3 regions of the Mesorhizobium sp. WSM4810 genome follow, and region 3 is predicted to be linked to each of the others. Evidence: predicted binding sites of a transcription regulator. Region 3 holds the regulator's gene; each other region holds the start of a gene.
The links. Region 3 encodes PhoB, which activates phosphate uptake and scavenging genes when phosphate is short. Its sites were predicted from a motif close to TGTCATNNANCTGTCAT; they were not measured.
Positions count from the first base shown of each region.

Region 1 (5,685 bases), on a different contig from region 3:
CATAGACGTCAACCCGCCGCGCATGTCGTCAACGAAAACAGCCGCAGCGAAGATTCTGCGGCTGTCGATGTCCCGTCAGGGAAGACGTCGCGCGGCCGAAACGACCCCACCCCGATCCGCTTCGCGGATCGACCCTCCCCTCAAGGGGGAGGGAAACACCCTCAGTTCACGGCGCTGATGTTGCCCAGGCGTAAGAACAGCGTTTCGCCGGAAGAATCATCGACGCCGTCATTGTCGGTGGCGACGAAGATATCGCCGTTCTTGTCGATGGTGAAACCTTCGACCTTGTCGATGACATAGCCGTTGGTGGCTGATTTCAGGTCGCCGACGATGTCGCGCACCAGCGTCTTTTCGACCAGCGGCAGGTCGCCACCAAGCTTGGCAGGTTTGAAGGCGTCGAGCGCCACCGAATAGATGCGCTTCACCTTGGCCAGATCGCCGATCTGGTTGTCGCGTTCGAGGATGTAGAGCTTGCCGTCATGCGTGGTGATCTCCGACAGGCCCATCCAGCCAGCTTCGGTCGCTTCGAGCGGGTAGCGCACCGCCGACCATTCCTTGGCCTTGGGCTTGTAGGCCAAGAGCTTGACCTGGCCCTTGGGGTCGTCGGCCCATTCGCGCTGGACGGCCATCACCAGCGTCAGGTCGTCGCCTTCGCCGACCGCGGTGATGCCTTCGAGACCGAAGCGGCTCTGGTGGGCGAGCAGTTCCATCGGGAAGCCGATTTCCTGCTTGATCTCGCCCTTGTCGTCGACGCGCAGGATGGCGTGCGGGACGAGCTTTGCCGGATCGCCTTCATTGGCCAGCCAGAAGCCGCCTTCACCGTCGGCGACAAGACCCTCGATGTCGAGCTTCTGTGCAGGATGGCCATCACGCGTGACGATGGTCTTGCCGGTGATCAGCGCCGGCGTCTGGGTGGCATCGATCTCGAAGATCGAGGGCGCGTTGGCGTAGAAAGAGTCCGAGGCAGCGAACAGCTTGCCGGCAGCGTCGCTGGCCGCGAGCGCCGAAAGCGCGCCCCAGCCGAGCGGCGTGCCGTCTGCCATGGGCTTTGCCGTGATCATCGGGTAAGTGGCGGGGCCTTCGGAGCGCTCGTAGATCATCACGTGCGAGCGGGCGAGCCCGTCCTCGACCAGGTCTGCCTCGTTGGCGGTGACCAGGAGATTGCGCGACGGGATCGCGACCAGGCCTTCGGGGCCGATGCCGGACGGCAGGATCTGGACAAACCCTGGCTCCGCACCCGTGTCCTTGTAGACGCCGACAACGGAGCCACGCTCCGAAGCGACGAAAAGCAGCCTGTCCTCGCCGAACGTGCCGGTCTCAAGACCTTCCGGCTCGACGCCCTTCTTGTTGCGGTCGTCGGGATAATGGCCGGCTTTGGCGACCTGGTACTCGAAGGACGAACCGGATTCGTAGAGGACCTCGCCCTCCTTGCTGAAGATCGTGAAGCCGCGCGAGCCGCCCTTGTAGTCGCCTTCGTTGGCAACGACGAAGCGGTCATTGTCGAGCCATTTCACGGCGTCGGGCTCGCGCGCGACGTTTTCGATCTTGCCATCAAACGACAAGGCACCGTTCTTCCTGGTGTCGATCTTGTCCAGAGTGGCGGAGCCTGCGGAAAAGTGCGTGACGATCGCGCCGGTTTCGGCGTTGACGATGGCGATGTGGTTGTTTTCCTGCAGCGTGACTGCTATCTCGCCGGCCTCGTTGAAGGCGACGAATTCCGGCTCGGGATCTTCCCCAGCGACTTCGGCAATGCCCGCCAGGTTGACGGTCTTCAACGTCGCGCAATCAGGCTGGCCTTCGGCAAGCGTGAATATCTTAAGGTCGCCGGCCGGCATCTGCGGAATTTCTCCGTCGTTCAGATCCTCGTCGCGCTCGTTCTCGATGGCGATGGCCAAAAACTTGCCGTCCTTGCTGAACGCCAGCGAGTCCGGCTGGCCGCCGAGGTCGCAGGTGCTTTCGATCGCCTTGGAGGCAAGATCGATAACTCTGAGGTTGCCCGAAGGCCTGGCTTTGCTTTCCGACGTGTTGACGCCGGCCAGCACCTTGCCGCCGATGACCACAACCGAGGTCGGCTCGCCGTCGATCTTGACGATACCGCCGGCCTTGGGCGCCTTGGGATCGGCGATGTCGATGAAGCCGACCGCACCGAGCGGGCTATCGGAATAAACCAGCGTCATGCCGTCTTCGCTCGCCGTGATGATCTCGGACGAAGTCGGCGTGGTGTTCTCGACATCCGCCGGGAGGTTTCCGGCGACTGCGAAGCTCGCGACCCGGTTGAACATCATGTCGGCATGGGCCGGCAGCGAAAACGAGGCAGCAAGCGCTGCCGTCAGGACGAAAAGCGCGGAATGGCGGGGCACGGGTGGCGTCTCCTGTTCGAATGGAAGCCACCTGATTGGGGGAACGACATTTCAAAGCGATGACGGATCGATGACACTTCCGCGACAGGCGGTCAGGTCCGTCGATATTCACCTCATGCTGGTCTGCAAATGGGCGCTTTCGTCGGCCGCCTACTCCGCCTCGGCCACCATCTGCCGCCCGCCAGCCCAGTTCCGCCAGGCTCTCTCGTCGCCGTGGAAGACGTTGAGGTCGATGCGGCCCCTCACCCCATGCGACAGGCCGGAGCCGGAATACTGCCAGAACACCCATTTGCGGCCGGGATAGACCTTTGCCGGGTGCTGTGCCACCGCGCGCAGCCAGAATGGATAGTCCAGAAATGCGCCTCTGAGATTGTCGCGGTAGAAATCAGGCGCGGTGTAGATGATGGGCCGCTGGCCGTAGTGGCGCTCGAGCTTGTCCATGAAGACCTGCATCTTCTCCAGCACCTTTTGCCGCGACGGCCGCCGCTTGCAGCTGGATTCGCCGTTCCACTCGACATCGATCACCGGCGGCAAGGCGCCCTCGACCCTCGGCACGTTGCGGATGAACCAGTCAGCCTGCTCACCAGCGGTGCGGCACCAGTAGAAGAAGTGATAGGCGCCGCGCTTGAGGCCGGCGGCGTCGGCATTGCGCCAGTTCTTCCTGAACATCGGGTCGAGGTGATCGCCGCCGTCGGTCGCCTTGATGTAGGCGAAGTTCGCGCCCTGCGCGCGCAGCTTCGCCCAGTTCACGTTGCCTTGCCAGCGCGAGACGTCGACGCCGTGAACGGCGAGGTGTCTGGGCGATGCCCTGCCGAAATTGATCGGCTTGGCGTCACGGAACCGATAGCGCTGGACCGGCTCGGCAAGGATCGGTGCTGCCCGTGCCAGCCGCTTCGGCGCCACCAGGGCAATCGGCTCGAGGGGTGGCTCGATGCTTTCGGCAGGCTCCGGAGTGGCCATCGCCACAGTCTGCTCCGTCGCCTCCTCCGGCGCGAAGTCGGGTTCGACATCGGCAGCGCCGACCGACGCCACCGGCGCGGGCGGCCGCACAACCGAACTGGTCGTCTCGCTGGACGGCACTTGCAGCGCGTCGACGCCGGACGTGGACGTGCAGCCGGCAAGGCAAAGTGACGCGATCGAGAAGATGACGACGCCTGATAACCGCATCTGGACCTGTACGCAGAACACAACAGACCGAGGGCAAGACAACGCCGCCGGACAAACCAGTCCGGATTACTAACAAGAAATTACCAACAAAGTTTGAATCAAATTGTTAGGGCAGAGGGGCTGGGCAAGGCGCTCGCTCTATCACCGTAGCGGTGAGAGCCTGGAAACGCCGCAGGACCGAAGGCGCGCGAAGGATCGCCGACGCCTGCAGGCCGCTGCTTAGCCGCACAACCATAGCTTGTGGCAGCTCTCGGCTACCATATGAGCGGGCGGGACGGAGCGGTCGGTGCCAAGGCGATCGGAGTTTGGGCGATCGGTGACGGGATTGACAGACGCATCGTCATCCCGGCGAACCTTTTCTTCAAGCAGCGAGCGAAGCTCGGCCGGCTGCACGCGGTCACGCTCCATCACCAGCTTGACCATCGGATCGCTCAAAAGCTCATCCAGGGTGTTAATTCTGTCATTCATCCGTCGCCTCCTTCGACTGCCGACCCGCAGGCAATAGATAGGCGGCAATGATGGCTCGCCAATGACGCTTTGCCGACTATCTCGTGTCCCGGACGAAAAAAATTTGGGCACGCCCTGCGCCTCAGTTGGGCGGGGGGGCGCCTTCATATTGCGGCAGTTCGTCGTCGAGTTGCACCCAGGGCTGCTTCGAGGCGGTCCAGATATGCATCTGCGGTTTGAACATGGAAGGATCGTCGAGCGAGCCGGAGGTGATGCCGATGATGCCGGCGGAGTCGCGCCGGGAAAACATCGTCGTGCCGCAGCCCGGGCAGAAGCCGCGCTTGAGATCGGGCGAGGAATTCACCGTCGCCACCGGCCCGTCAATGGTCACATCGTCGATACGGAACAGCACGCGGGCGTTGAAGGCCGCGCCCAGCGCCTTCTGGCAAAGCCGGCAATGGCAGACGCGCTCGTTGATCGGCGCGGCCTCAGTGCGGTAGCGCACTGCCCCGCACAGGCAGCCACCCTGATATTTCGCCATTGCCTTAGCCCGTCTTTCTGAAGATTGGCAGGAAGGTAGCTGCCGGGATAGGAGCGTCAATTGAAAAGCTTTGATGGCGCCATCTGTTGGCGTGATGCGGCAGGCCGAATGTACGATCAGGCGCGATGCGCAACGAGCGTCGCCGGCCATCTCGCGGGAGGACGGCCGGCAGGCAGTTGTCAGGCGGTCAGTGCGTTTCTCTGACGATCTCGTCCCAGGTCTTGACGTTGGTCTCGCCATTGAGGAAGGGCAGTGCGGCGGCCACCAGTTCCGGCGCGAAAAACACGTCGTAGTGGGTGCGGTTCGGCAGGATGGCCAAGCGGTTCTGCGACAGGTTCTCGCGCATCCAGCCGGCGTCCTTCAGGCCGCCGCCGAGCATCTGATAGAACTTGATCTCATGCTCGGGCCGGTACATGTCGCTGTCGCCAAATATCAGCATGACCGGCATCTTCAGCTTCGCCACGTCGGCGGAGTAGTCGTAGTCCTTGCGCATATGGGTGCCCAGCTGGTCGAGCAGTTTTGGAAAATCCTGCGGGTGCGGCGTGACCGCCACGTAGGATTTGTACATCGGCGTGTCCTTCATCATGTCGGCCATCGCCGCGCCGACCTGCGCCTGCTGAGTACGCATGTCGGCATAGAAGCCGTCCGAGGCATAGCCGGTCGAGACCAGCACCAGCCGGCGCACTGTCTCGGGATGCTGGACGGCCATGCGGAAGGCGACGCCGCCGCCCAGCGAGTAACCCATGACGTCGACTTTGTCGTAGCCGAGCGCCTTGACGATCGCCGCCATGTCGTCACCCATCGCCTCAAGGCTCAACGGCCGATCGCCGAGCGCGGTGCGGCCGTGACCATGCAGGTCGACGCCGATGACGGTGCGGCTTTCGGCAAGCTTCGGCAGGATCGGCGCGAACATATCTGTGGTGCCGAGACCACCATGCAGCAGAAGCAGCGGCTCGCCCCGGCCATAGACGGCGTAATAATAATTCAGGCCGTTGATCGGCAGCAGGCCGGATTTCGCCGGCTTCGGCATGGCTTTCGTTTCTCTGGTCATGGACGGCTTTACGTCCTCGGCATTGCTGGCGCCCGGCGCGGCGAAGAGCGCCGCGGCCGAGGCGAAAATGGCGAAAAACATCGATCTGGACATGTCGGTCTCCTTGCGTCCCGCCGATA
Region 1 covers NZ_JBVVQV010000003.1:89,433-95,117, forward strand. The annotation lists gene AC0L3O_RS05545 (esterase-like activity of phytase family protein) at 162-2,360, opposite strand; gene AC0L3O_RS05550 (glycoside hydrolase family 25 protein) at 2,511-3,527, opposite strand; gene AC0L3O_RS05555 (hypothetical protein) at 3,747-3,995, opposite strand; gene AC0L3O_RS05560 (GFA family protein) at 4,117-4,515, opposite strand; gene AC0L3O_RS05565 (alpha/beta fold hydrolase) at 4,703-5,659, opposite strand.
Region 1: AC0L3O_RS05545 (esterase-like activity of phytase family protein) is a predicted target of PhoB. The motif match lies at 2,420-2,436, and genes of this name have one in related genera.

Region 2 (5,685 bases), on a different contig from region 3:
CATTCGCTGCTGGAGGCCTCGGCGCGGTTCCGCTTCAACCTCAACGTCGCCGTGCCGGAAGGCAGCGAGCCGGCGCAGAAGCATGTCGACTGGTCGAGGGCGCATGGCGGCAAGTTGAACTTCACCCGCTCGCCCGAGGAGGCCGTCCACGAGGCCGACTGTGTCGTTACCGATTGCTGGGTGTCGATGGGCCAAGAGCACCGTGCTCGCGGCCACAATGTCTTCTCACCCTATCAGGTCAATGCGGCACTGATGGCGAAGGCAAAGCCCGACGCGTTGTTCATGCACTGCCTGCCGGCGCATCGCGGCGAGGAGGTCACCGACGAAGTCATCGACGGGCCGCATTCGGTGGTGTTCGACGAGGCCGAGAACCGGCTCCACGCCCAGAAGGCGGTTTTGGCTTGGTGCCTCGGCGCTTGATCCGGGCTGCCGTTATCCTGGTCACCGTGATCCGGGCCGCCTTGATCCCGGCCGCCTTGATCCGGGAGTGCGTGATGCCTATCTCAGGCGCATCACGCAAATCGAGCGCGTTTCGACGCATGCGCCCCGGAGGGCGGCATCGCCGCGCCCCGGAGCTTTGTCATGTTGGAAACCCGTCAATTGGCTGAACATCAACCCAAACTCGGCGAATTCGGCTACGCCGGCGACGATCATGTCGTGCCCTTCGAGGTCGGCCCGCTCGACGTGCGCGGCCGTACCGTCCAGCTCGGGCCGATGCTCGACGCGATCCTCGGCCGGCATGACTATCCCGAGCCGGTCGCCCGCCTTCTGGCGGAAGCTTGCGTGCTGACGGTGCTGCTCGGCACTTCGCTCAAATTCGAAGGCAAGTTCATCCTGCAGACCCGCACCGACGGGCCGGTCGACATGCTGGTGGCGGATTTTTCCACGCCGCATGCGCTGCGCGCCTATGCCCGCTTCGACGCTGACCGGCTGGAGGCACTGACGTCTGCCGGCGAGACCTCGCAGCGGACGCTGCTTGGCAGCGGTGTCCTGGCGCTGACCATCGACCAGGGCGCCCACACGCAGCGCTATCAGGGCATCGTCCAGCTCGACGGCGAGACGCTGGAGGAGGCCGCGCGCACCTATTTCCGGCAGTCGGAGCAGATCCCGACCGATCTCAGGCTTTCGGTGGCCAAGCTGTTGACGCCCGGCATCGGCGGTGCCCGCGAGCAATGGCGCGCCGGTGGCATCCTGGCACAGTTCCTGCCGCAATCGCCCGAACGCATGCGCGTGCCCGACCTTCCGGGTGGCGACGGCGATCCGCGCGAGGAGATCCATGATCCGGCCGACAATTCCTGGCAGGAACTGCTGGCGTTGCTTGGCACCATCGAGCCGACGGAACTGATCGACCCGACGATCGGCGCCGAGCGGTTGCTTTACCGGCTGTTCCACGAGCACGGCGTGCGCGTCTTCGGCGGCGTGCCGGTAGCCGACCAGTGCTCATGCTCCAGGGAGAAGATCCGCGGCATTCTCGGAGGCTTCTCCGCCGACGAGATCAGGGACAGCACCGAGGATGGCGGCATTCACGTCGCCTGCGAATTCTGCTCAAAGCAATATGACTTCGACCCGGCGGAATTTGCTGCGGCTCAATAGAATTGAAATCACCGACGAAGCGTTGGCGCTGCCCCTCACCCTTACCCTCTCCCCGTGAAGAACGGGGAGAGGGGGCGCCAGCGTTGCGACAGGTTGTCCAGTTGATAGATGGGTTCCCTTTTACCCGTTCACTATACGGGGAGAAGGTGCCGGCAGGCGGATGAGGGGCAGCACGACCTTCCGGCCATCTATCTCTCTCAGTTCACCGTCCGCCGCGTGCCCGGCAGGTCGAGCGAAAAGGCGGGGATGGCGACGTCGAACGTCTCACCCCGCTTATTGCGCATCGTGTAGTGGCCGACCATGATGCCGGATGGCGTCGAGAGTGGGCAGCCAGACGTATACTGATAACTATCGCCGGGATTGAGTTCAGGCTGGTCGCCGACAACGCCGGCGCCGCGCACCTCCTCGACCCGGCCGGTGCCGTCGGTGATCTGCCAGTAGCGCGACAGAAGCTGCACGAATTCATCCGACTGGTTGTCGATGGTCACCTGGTAGCCCCAGACATAGCGGTTCTCCGACGGGTCGGAGCGATCTTCCAGATAGAACGGCCTGACCTGCACTTCGATGTCGCGCGTGACGGCGCTGTACATAAATCACTCCACACTATGCAGACGGAACATTCGACCCTCTCCGCAGTTCGGTCAACGGGGTGCGTCCCCTCGGTGTCTGCCATCGTTGCCCGAATTTGTTAAGCGCAGGTGCCGAAAAACAATGTCATTTAAGTGACACGTGACAATGATGGTGTGCAGGGCCGGGGATGGTGTGCAGGGCCGGGCGACTCAGCATTCTGTCGAACTGTTGAAAACGGCTTTCATGCGGCCGGTTTTTTCTGGAGCGACCAGATATTGATGGAATTGACAGTCACAGCCGCCTTGCTTTCCATAGCTCTGCTTGTTGTCAATCTCGCCAGCATCCTGCTCGCTTCGTTGAAGCTGAAGCGGCCTGGCAGGATCACGCCGCCAGCCGCCAAGGCGCCGCCGGTGTCGATCGTCGTGCCGTCGCGCGGCGTCGAGCCGTTTACCGAGGAGACGCTCGAGCGCGCCTTCTCTCTCGACTGGCCGCACTATGAGCTCATCTTCTGCGTCGCCCATGCCGATGACCCGGTGGTCGGGCCGATCACCGATGCGATCGCCCGCTTTCCGGCCGTGCCGGCCCGGCTGCTGGTCGGCGACGACCGCATCAGCGGCAATCCGAAACTCAACAATTGCGTGAAGGCCTGGGAGGCCGCGCGCCACCACTGGGTCATCCTTGCCGATTCCAACGTCTTGATGCCGAGGGACTATGTCCAGCATCTGATGACGGCATGGCGGCAGGACACCGGCCTCGTCTGCTCGACGCCGATCGGCTCGCGGCCGGACGGGTTCTGGGCGGAGGTCGAATGCGCTTTCCTCAACACGCTGCAGGCGCGCTGGCAATATACCGGCGAGGCGCTCGGCCTCGGTTTCGCCCAGGGCAAGAGCATGCTGTGGAACAAGCCATTGCTCGACGCCAATGGCGGCATCCGTGCGCTTGCCGCCGAGATTGCCGAGGATGCCGCCGCGACCAAGCTGGTCAACGGGCTCGGACTGCGCGTCAATCTCGTTGCCGCGCCCTTCGAACAGCCGCTCGGCTTGCGCACATTTGGCGAAATCTGGTCGCGCCAGGCCCGCTGGGCACGCCTGCGTCGCGTCACCTTCCCACTGTTTTTCGCGCCCGAGATCCTGATCGGAGCGGCGCCGCCGCTGGTGCTTGCGCTGGTTGCGGCAGCAGGCGCCGGTTTCAGCCTGCCGGCTACCGCCATCGCCGTGCTGATAGTCGCCTATCTGCCGGAATGCGCTCTCGCCTCGGCCAAGGGCTGGCACCTGTCGCTGCGCATGATCCCGGCGATGGTTGCGCGGGACGTGATGCTTCCCGCCATCTGGGTGCGCGGCTGGCTCAGCGGTGCCGTCGACTGGCGCGGCAACACGATGACCATCCAAACCAGCGCCGTTGCGGAATTGGAAGAGACGCCGTCGGGCGCCTGACGGCGCCTGCTTTGCAGATCAGAGCGCAGCAGTTCGGCGCGTATCCCTACCTGGCGGCTTTCAAGGCCTGCTCGATGTCTTCGAGCAGGTCGTCAGTGTCCTCCAGTCCGACGGACAGCCTGAGCGTGCCTGGCCCGATGCCAAGTTCGGCCCGCGCCTCGTCGCTCAGATTCTTGTGTGTCGTCGTCGCCGGATGGGTGATCAGGCTCTTGGCGTCACCGAGATTGTTGGAGATCAGTACGACATCGAGCGCGTTCTGGAAGGCGAAGGCCGCCTGCTTGCCTCCCTTGACGTCGAGGCAGATCAGCGTCGAGCCGCCCGACATCTGCTTCTTGACGATCGCCGCCTGCGGGTGATCGGCGCGGCCGGGATAGATGACACGGACAATTTCCGATCGCTCGGCGAGGAAGTCCGCGATCCGGCCGGCACTTTCCGTCTGCTGGCGCACGCGCAGCGGCAGCGTCTCCAGGCCCTTCAGCAGCGTCCAGGCATTGAAGGGCGAGAGGCTGGGACCGGTGTGGCGGAAGTAGTCGTGCAAATTCTCGTCGATCCACTTCTTGTCCGACAGGATGATGCCGCCGAGGCAGCGCCCCTGGCCGTCGATGTGCTTGGTCGCCGAATAGACGACGATATGGGCGCCGAGTTGCAACGGCTTCTGCTGCAAGGGCGTGGCAAAGACGTTGTCGACGATCAGCCGCGCGCCGATCGAATCGGCAAGCGAGGCTACGGCTGCGATGTCGACGACCTCCAGCGTTGGATTGGTCGGGCTTTCAAGGAAGAACAACTTGGTGTTGGGCCTGACCGCCTTTTCCCAATTGGCGATGTCGGTGCCGTCGACCAGCGTCGCCTCGATGCCGTATTTCGGCGCCAGCGTCTCGACCACCCAGCGACAGGAGCCGAACAGCGCGCGCGCCGCCACGATGTGGTCGCCGGCCCGGGCACTGCACAGCAACGCCGCCGTCACCGCCGCCATGCCGGATGCGGTGGCGCGGGCATCTTCGGCACCTTCCAGCGCACACATGCGCTTCTCGAGCATGTCGACCGTCGGATTGGCATAGCGCGAATAGATGAAGCCCGGTTCCTCGCCCTTGAAGCGGGCTTCCGCCGCTTGCGCCGTGTCGTAGACATAGCCTTGCGTGAGATACATCGCCTCGGAGGTTTCGCCGAAGCCGGAACGCAGCGTTCCTGCATGCACGAGGGCGGTCTGAGGCTTCCAGTTGCGCGTTTTGCTCGTCATCACCTTGTTCCAAACACAAAAAAATGGTCCAAACACAAAAAAACCGGCCGCGAAAGTCGCAACCGGTCGTACGGCCTTTCGGCCCGACGGTCCTTTAGCGACTTGTTTAACGTGGCTGCAAGCCGACCGGCCAAATCACCACGGGATAACGATCCTTTAGACCTGCGCAGCGCTTGCGTCAATTGCCGGCATGATTAAGAGGTTTGTACCAGCGGGTTCCACGGCAAGAACCTGCGACAAGACGAGACCACGCCCGGCCTTCGAGCGGAGCCAGACTTTGCGGCAGACAGGCATTCTTCCGGATCAGGATATTTCCGCGCTGTACCAGTCGGGCGCGCTGAAGTCGCCGCGCGCGCTCGACGCCGACCAGGTCCAGCCGGCCAGCCTGGACCTCAGGCTTGGCGACAAGGCCTGGCGGGTGCGCGCCTCCTTCCTGCCCGGCCCCAACCACAGGGTTGCTGAAAAACTCGACCGCCTGAAGCTGCACGAAATCAATCTCACCGATGGTGCGGTGCTGGAGACAGGCTGCGTCTATATCGTGCCGCTGCTCGAGAGCCTGGCGCTTCCGGCAAACATTTCCGCCTCGGCCAACCCAAAAAGCTCGACCGGGCGGCTCGACATCTTCACCCGCGTGATGACCGATCGCGGCCACGAGTTCGACAAGATCGCTGCCGGCTACAACGGCCCGCTCTATCTCGAAGTTAGCCCGCGCACCTTTCCGATCGTCGTCCGCGCCGGCTCGCGGCTGTCGCAGATCCGGTTCCGCACCGGCAATGCGCTTTTGTCGGAAAGCGAGCTGCACGAATTGCACCGTGCCGAGACGCTCGTCGCCACCGAGCCGCCGAACATTTC
Region 2 covers NZ_JBVVQV010000037.1:2,770-8,454, forward strand. The annotation lists gene argF (ornithine carbamoyltransferase) at 1-420, shown strand, start outside; gene AC0L3O_RS31710 (Hsp33 family molecular chaperone) at 583-1,593, shown strand; gene apaG (Co2+/Mg2+ efflux protein ApaG) at 1,791-2,183, opposite strand; gene AC0L3O_RS31720 (ceramide glucosyltransferase) at 2,442-3,596, shown strand; gene AC0L3O_RS31725 (O-succinylhomoserine sulfhydrylase) at 3,643-4,833, opposite strand; SAM riboswitch at 4,908-4,985, opposite strand; gene AC0L3O_RS31730 (2'-deoxycytidine 5'-triphosphate deaminase) at 5,111-5,685, shown strand, end outside.
Region 2: AC0L3O_RS31720 (ceramide glucosyltransferase) is a predicted target of PhoB. The motif match lies at 2,306-2,322, and genes of this name have one in related genera.

Region 3 (5,685 bases):
GATCAGCAACCGGCGTGTTGGAAGTCGTGTCGGTCATGATGTCCTCCCACCGTTGCCGTCTGCCGCGGATGCCGGAAGCAGCTTAGAAATTACCCGCGAGACGCGGAAAAACAACTCTTTTGAAAAAAACGCCGCGGCGTGAAGCCGCGGCGTTTCAGGTTTTTTTGGCGAAGGCGGATCAGTTGCAGACCGGGACGGTGCCCGCCGCCACGCCGGCGCAGACCTCTTCCTGCTTGATCCAGCCGGCGTCGATGACGACGTTGAGATTGTCCTTGGTGATGGCAACCGGCGTCAGGAACAGCGACTTGACGACATTGCCGCCCGGCGTGGTGAAATCCTTGACGCCGGCAATGTCTGTCATCGGCTTGCCGTCGGCCAGCTGCGAGGCGATCTCGGCGGCGTTCTTGCCGAGCTCGCGCGCGTCTTTCCACACCGATACGGTCTGTGTGCCGAGCGCGATACGGTTCAGCGCGGCATGGTCGCCGTCCTGGCCCGAAACCGGGACGGATCCGGCCAGGCCTTGCGCCGTCAGCGCCGCGACGACGCCACCGGCGGTGCCGTCATTGGCGGCAACCACCGCATCGACCTTGTTGTCGTTGGCGGTCAGGAACTGTTCCATGTTCTTCTGGGCGTTGGCGGGAAGCCAGCCGTCCGTATAAGCCTCGCCGACATTCTTGATCTTGCCGCTGTCGATGGCATCCTTGAGCACTTCCATGGAACCGGCGAACAGGAAATCGGCATTAGGGTCGGCGCCCGAGCCCTTGATGAAGACGTAATTGCCTTCCGGCGCCACCTTGAACACTTCGCGGGCCTGCATGCGGCCGACTTCCTGGTTGTCGAAGGTCAGATAGAAGACGTCCTTGTTCTCGATCAGCCGGTCATAGCCGACGACCGGAATGCCTTCGTCCAGCGCCTTCTGCACCGCCGGACCGATGGCCGAGGCATCCTGCGCAAGGATGATCAGCGCGTTGGCGCCCTGCGAGATCAGGCTTTCGACGTCGGTCAGCTGCTTGCCTGGATTGGACTGTGCGTCAGCGGAGATATATTTGTCGCCGTCGGCCTCGATCGCCGCCTTCATGGCGGCTTCGTCGGTCTTCCAACGCTCTTCCTGGAAGTTCGACCACGAAACGCCAATGACCTTGTCCTTGGCCTGCGCGGCCGACGCGAGCGTCAGCGACATGGCGACCCCCGCCAGAATGGCGGCTGCGAATCTCTTCATGATATTCCTCCCTGCGCCGCGTAGGGCGCGACCAACTGGCCCGAAGGCCGGCACAAAGGCTCTATTTTTTCGAGCCTCGAAAAAATACTGGTCCAACGCCGAAGCACTGTCAACACCAATTCTGATGGATTTTGACGTCCTGTCGGGCTTTTTTTCGAGGCTCGGAATAAATAATGACAGCCCCTTCTGCTTCTGCCAGTATTTGTCCGGCATACCGACGGCTTCCGATTCATGAGCGGCCGCGGCAATGAGGAGGAAAAAAAAATGTCGGTGGGAATCCGTCATGACGATCTGCGCCGGCGCAACCGGGCGATGGTGATTTCGGCCGTGCGCCGGGCAGGCCAGCCGTCGCGGACCGAGATCGCCGCGACCACCGGCCTCAGCCATTCGACCATATCGGCGATCTCTGCCGACCTGATCCAGGAAGGCATCCTGGCCGAGAGCAAGGCGAGCGAGACGGTTTCGTTGAAACGCGGCCGGCCGCAGGTCGGCCTCAGCCTCAATCCGCAAGCCGCTGCGGTGTTGGCCGTCGTGTTGTCGCTGAATTTCCTGTCGGTCGCCGTCATCAATTATGCCGGGCAAGTGGTCGCCGAGGAACAGCGCCGGCTGGACACGCTGACCATGTCGCGTGACGCGCTGATCGACGAATGTGTCGCCATCGTCCGGCGCCGGCTCGAAGATCCCGACCTCGATGTCCAAAGCGTCGCCCGCATCGCGCTGGCGATCCAGGGCATCACCGATTCCCACGCGCGCGCCATGTTGTGGTCGCCGATCACGCCGCAGACGAACATCGCCTTCGCCGACATTCTGGAACGCGAGTTCGGCATCCCTGCCATCATGGAGAACGACTGCAACATGATGGCCGTGGCGCTGCGCTGGCGCCACCCGGATCGCTACCGCGACGATTTCATCGCCATCCTGCTCTCGCACGGCATCGGTATGGGGCTGGTGCTGAAGGGCGAGCTGTTCACCGGCACCCACTCCTCAGGCGGCGAATTCGGCCACATGATCCATCGGCCGGGCGGCGCGCTTTGCCGCTGCGGGCGGCGCGGCTGCGTCGAGGCTTATGCCGGCAACTACGCCATCTGGCGCAACGCAAGGCTGTTGAGCGAGAACGCCGAGCCGGTCGCCGATGTCAGCGACGCCGACATGCGGGCCTTGGCGGCCCGGGCGCGCGAGATGGACGGACCGGAGCGCGAAGCCTACCGCAAGGCCGGCGAGGCGCTCGGCTTCGGGCTCGGCAGCCTGTTTGCGCTGATCGATCCGGCGCCGGTGGCCATGGTCGGCGCCAGCGCTGCCGCCTTCGACCTGATCGAGCCGGCCCTGCGCGAGGCCATCGCCCAGACCGCCGGCGGCCAGCATTCGGGTTCGATTTCCTTCGACACCGAGCCGAACGAGCTGCCGCTGATCCGCGAAGGTTGCGCCATGCGGGCGCTAAGCTTCGTCGACCAGGAGATTTTCGCGCCGAGCATCCAGGCACGAGCCGGCTCGGTCGGAAAGAACGTGGCTTGAAGGATTCCCGGGTCGCGACTTGGGGTGTGTTGAGATTCAGGTCAGGCCGAGTCGAGAATGGTGGGTTCCGAGAACCGGAGCGGAGCGTACTTTTGGGTACGTGAGCCCGCGCATGACCCCGAAATCGAGATCGATTTCGGAAAGGTCGTGCGCAAAATCAAAGTTCTACAGCGTCCTTTGCGTGCCCAACAGGGCGCGCGGCGCTGTAGGTAAGCGCAGGAAGCCGCCGTTCGCAGGCCGGCATCACCTGAATATCAGCACATCCCTAGCTAGTCTTCCCTGATCGCATAGCCGGCGCCGCGGATGGTGCGGATGACATCGGGCATGCGACCATTGTTGACCGCCTTGCGCAACCGGCCGACATGGACGTCCACCGTGCGCTCGTCGATGTAGATCGTCTCGCCCCAGACATTGTCGAGCAACTGACTGCGCGAGAAGACCCGGCCCGGGTGGCGCATCATGAATTCGAGCAGCCGGAATTCGGTCGGCCCGAGCCGGATCTCGCTCTTCTTGCGATAGACCCGGTGCGATTCACGATCGAGCATGATGTCGCCGACCTTGAGCACGCTGGACAGCACTTCCGGCTTGGCGCGGCGCAGCAGCGCCTTGACCCTGGCCATGAATTCCGGTGTCGAGAACGGCTTGACCAGATAGTCGTCGGCTCCGGTCGAAAGGCCGCGCACCCGGTCGCTCTCCTCGCCGCGCGCGGTCAGCATGATGATCGGCAGCCGCTCGGTTTCGGGGCGCACCCGAAGGCGCCGGCAAAGCTCGATGCCGGAAACCGCCGGCACCATCCAGTCGAGCACCAAAAGATCGGGCACGTTTTCCTGCAGCCGGATTTCGGCCTCGTCGCCGCGCGTCACCACCTCGACCTGATAGCCTTCGGATTCAAGATTGTAACGGAGGAGGACGCCCAGCGGCTCTTCATCCTCCACCACCATGATGCGCGGCGCGATCATCGGCCGGTCACTCCTGTCATGTCGCCGGCGCCGACATCGTCGTTTCGTCGAGCTTCGGGCGATCCGCCGGCAATTGCTGCCCGGTCACGACAAAGTAGGCGTTTTCGGCGATGTTGGTGACGTGATCGCCGATACGCTCGAGATTCTTGGCGCAGAACAGAAGGTGCGTGCAGGCGGTGATGTTGCGCGGATCCTCCATCATGTAGGTCAGGAGCTCGCGAAAAACCGCCGTGTATTTCACGTCGATCTTCTGGTCGTCGGCGCGCAGTTCCTTCAACGCGCCGGCATCGCGCGACACATAGTGCTCGACCACGCCGCGCAGCTGCACAAGAACGAGGTCCGCCATCGCGTCGATACCGTGCGACAGATTACGCGGCGTCGCGCTCTGCCCGACTGCGCTGACCCGCTTGGCTATGTTCTTGGCCAGATCGCCGATGCGCTCGAGATCGCCCGCCATGCGGATTGCGCCAACCACGGCGCGCAGATCCTGCGCCATCGGCTGCCGCTTGGCGATCAGCGTGATGGCGCTGTCATCGAGTTCGCGCTGCCGCGCATCCATGATGGCGTCGTCCGAGACGACGCGCTGCGCCATCGCATTGTCCGACGCAAGCAACGCGCGGATCGAGGCCGCGACCATTGCGGCGGCGAGCTCGTCCATGTCGCGGATCAGCCGGTCGATGTGCTCCAGTTCCTCGTCGAAAGATGCGACGGTGTGTTCACCCATGGTGCTGTCCTCGTGTTCGAAATTCGCCGGACCGCTCAGCCGAACCGGCCGGTGATGTAGTCCTGGGTGCGCTTGTCGTCGGGGTTGGTGAACATCTTGTCGGTCGCGCCCTCCTCGACCAGATAGCCGAGATGGAACATCGCCGTGCGTTGCGACACGCGCGCCGCCTGCTGCATCGAATGGGTGACGATGACGATCGTATAGTTCTGGCGCAGTTCGTCGATCAGTTCCTCGACGCGGGCGGTGGCGATCGGATCGAGCGCCGAACAGGGCTCGTCCATCAGGATCACTTCCGGCGACACCGCGATGGCGCGCGCGATGCACAGGCGCTGCTGCTGTCCGCCGGACAGTCCGGTACCCGACTCGAGCAGGCGATCCTTGACCTCGTTGAACAGGCCGGCCTTCTTCAGGCTCGATTCGACGATGCCGTCCAACTCGGCCTTGCTCCTGGCCAGGCCGTGGATGCGCGGACCGTAGGCGACGTTTTCGTAGATCGACTTCGGAAACGGATTCGGCTTCTGGAATACCATGCCGACGCGAGCTCGCAGCTCGACGACATCGATTTTCGGATCGTAGACGTCCTCGCCGTCGAGCGTGATCTTGCCGCTCACCCGCGCGATATCGATGGTGTCGTTCATTCGGTTCAGGCAACGCAGGAACGTCGACTTGCCGCAGCCCGATGGCCCGATCAACGCCGTCACCTGATGCTCGCGGACATCGAGATCGACGTCGAACAGAGCTCGCTTCTCGCCGTAGTGAACAGAGACCTTTTCGCCCTTCATCTTGATCGAAGGGGCGTTGGTTGCGCTGCTCAGTTTCTGCTCGACGCCGGCTTCCGTCATGATGTTCATATCCTCTACTCCTTACCAGCGCCGCTCGAAGCGCCTGCGCAGTATCACCGCGATGGCGTTCATGATGACCAAAAACACCAGCAAAATCAAAATCGCCGCCGAAGTCTTCTGCTGGAACCCCGCTTCCGGGAAATCCGCCCACATGAAAATCTGCACCGGCAGGATCGTCGCGGGATCGGTGAAGCCGCCGGGAATGTCGACGATGAAGGCGACCATGCCGATCATCAGCAACGGCGCGGTTTCGCCGAGCGCATGCGCCATTCCGAGGATGGTGCCGGTCATGATGCCCGGCATCGCCAGTGGCAGGACGTGATGGAATACGGTCTGGACCTTGGACGCTCCGATGCCAAGCGCCGCCTCGCGGATCGAAGGCGGCACGGCGCGCAGCGAAGCGCGCGAGGCGATAATGATGATCGGCAG
Region 3 covers NZ_JBVVQV010000005.1:356,657-362,341, reverse strand. The annotation lists gene AC0L3O_RS10895 (sugar ABC transporter permease) at 1-37, opposite strand, end outside; gene xylF (D-xylose ABC transporter substrate-binding protein) at 179-1,219, opposite strand; gene AC0L3O_RS10885 (ROK family protein) at 1,484-2,731, shown strand; gene phoB (phosphate regulon transcriptional regulator PhoB) at 3,001-3,690, opposite strand; gene phoU (phosphate signaling complex protein PhoU) at 3,707-4,414, opposite strand; gene pstB (phosphate ABC transporter ATP-binding protein PstB) at 4,450-5,265, opposite strand; gene pstA (phosphate ABC transporter permease PstA) at 5,278-5,685, opposite strand, start outside.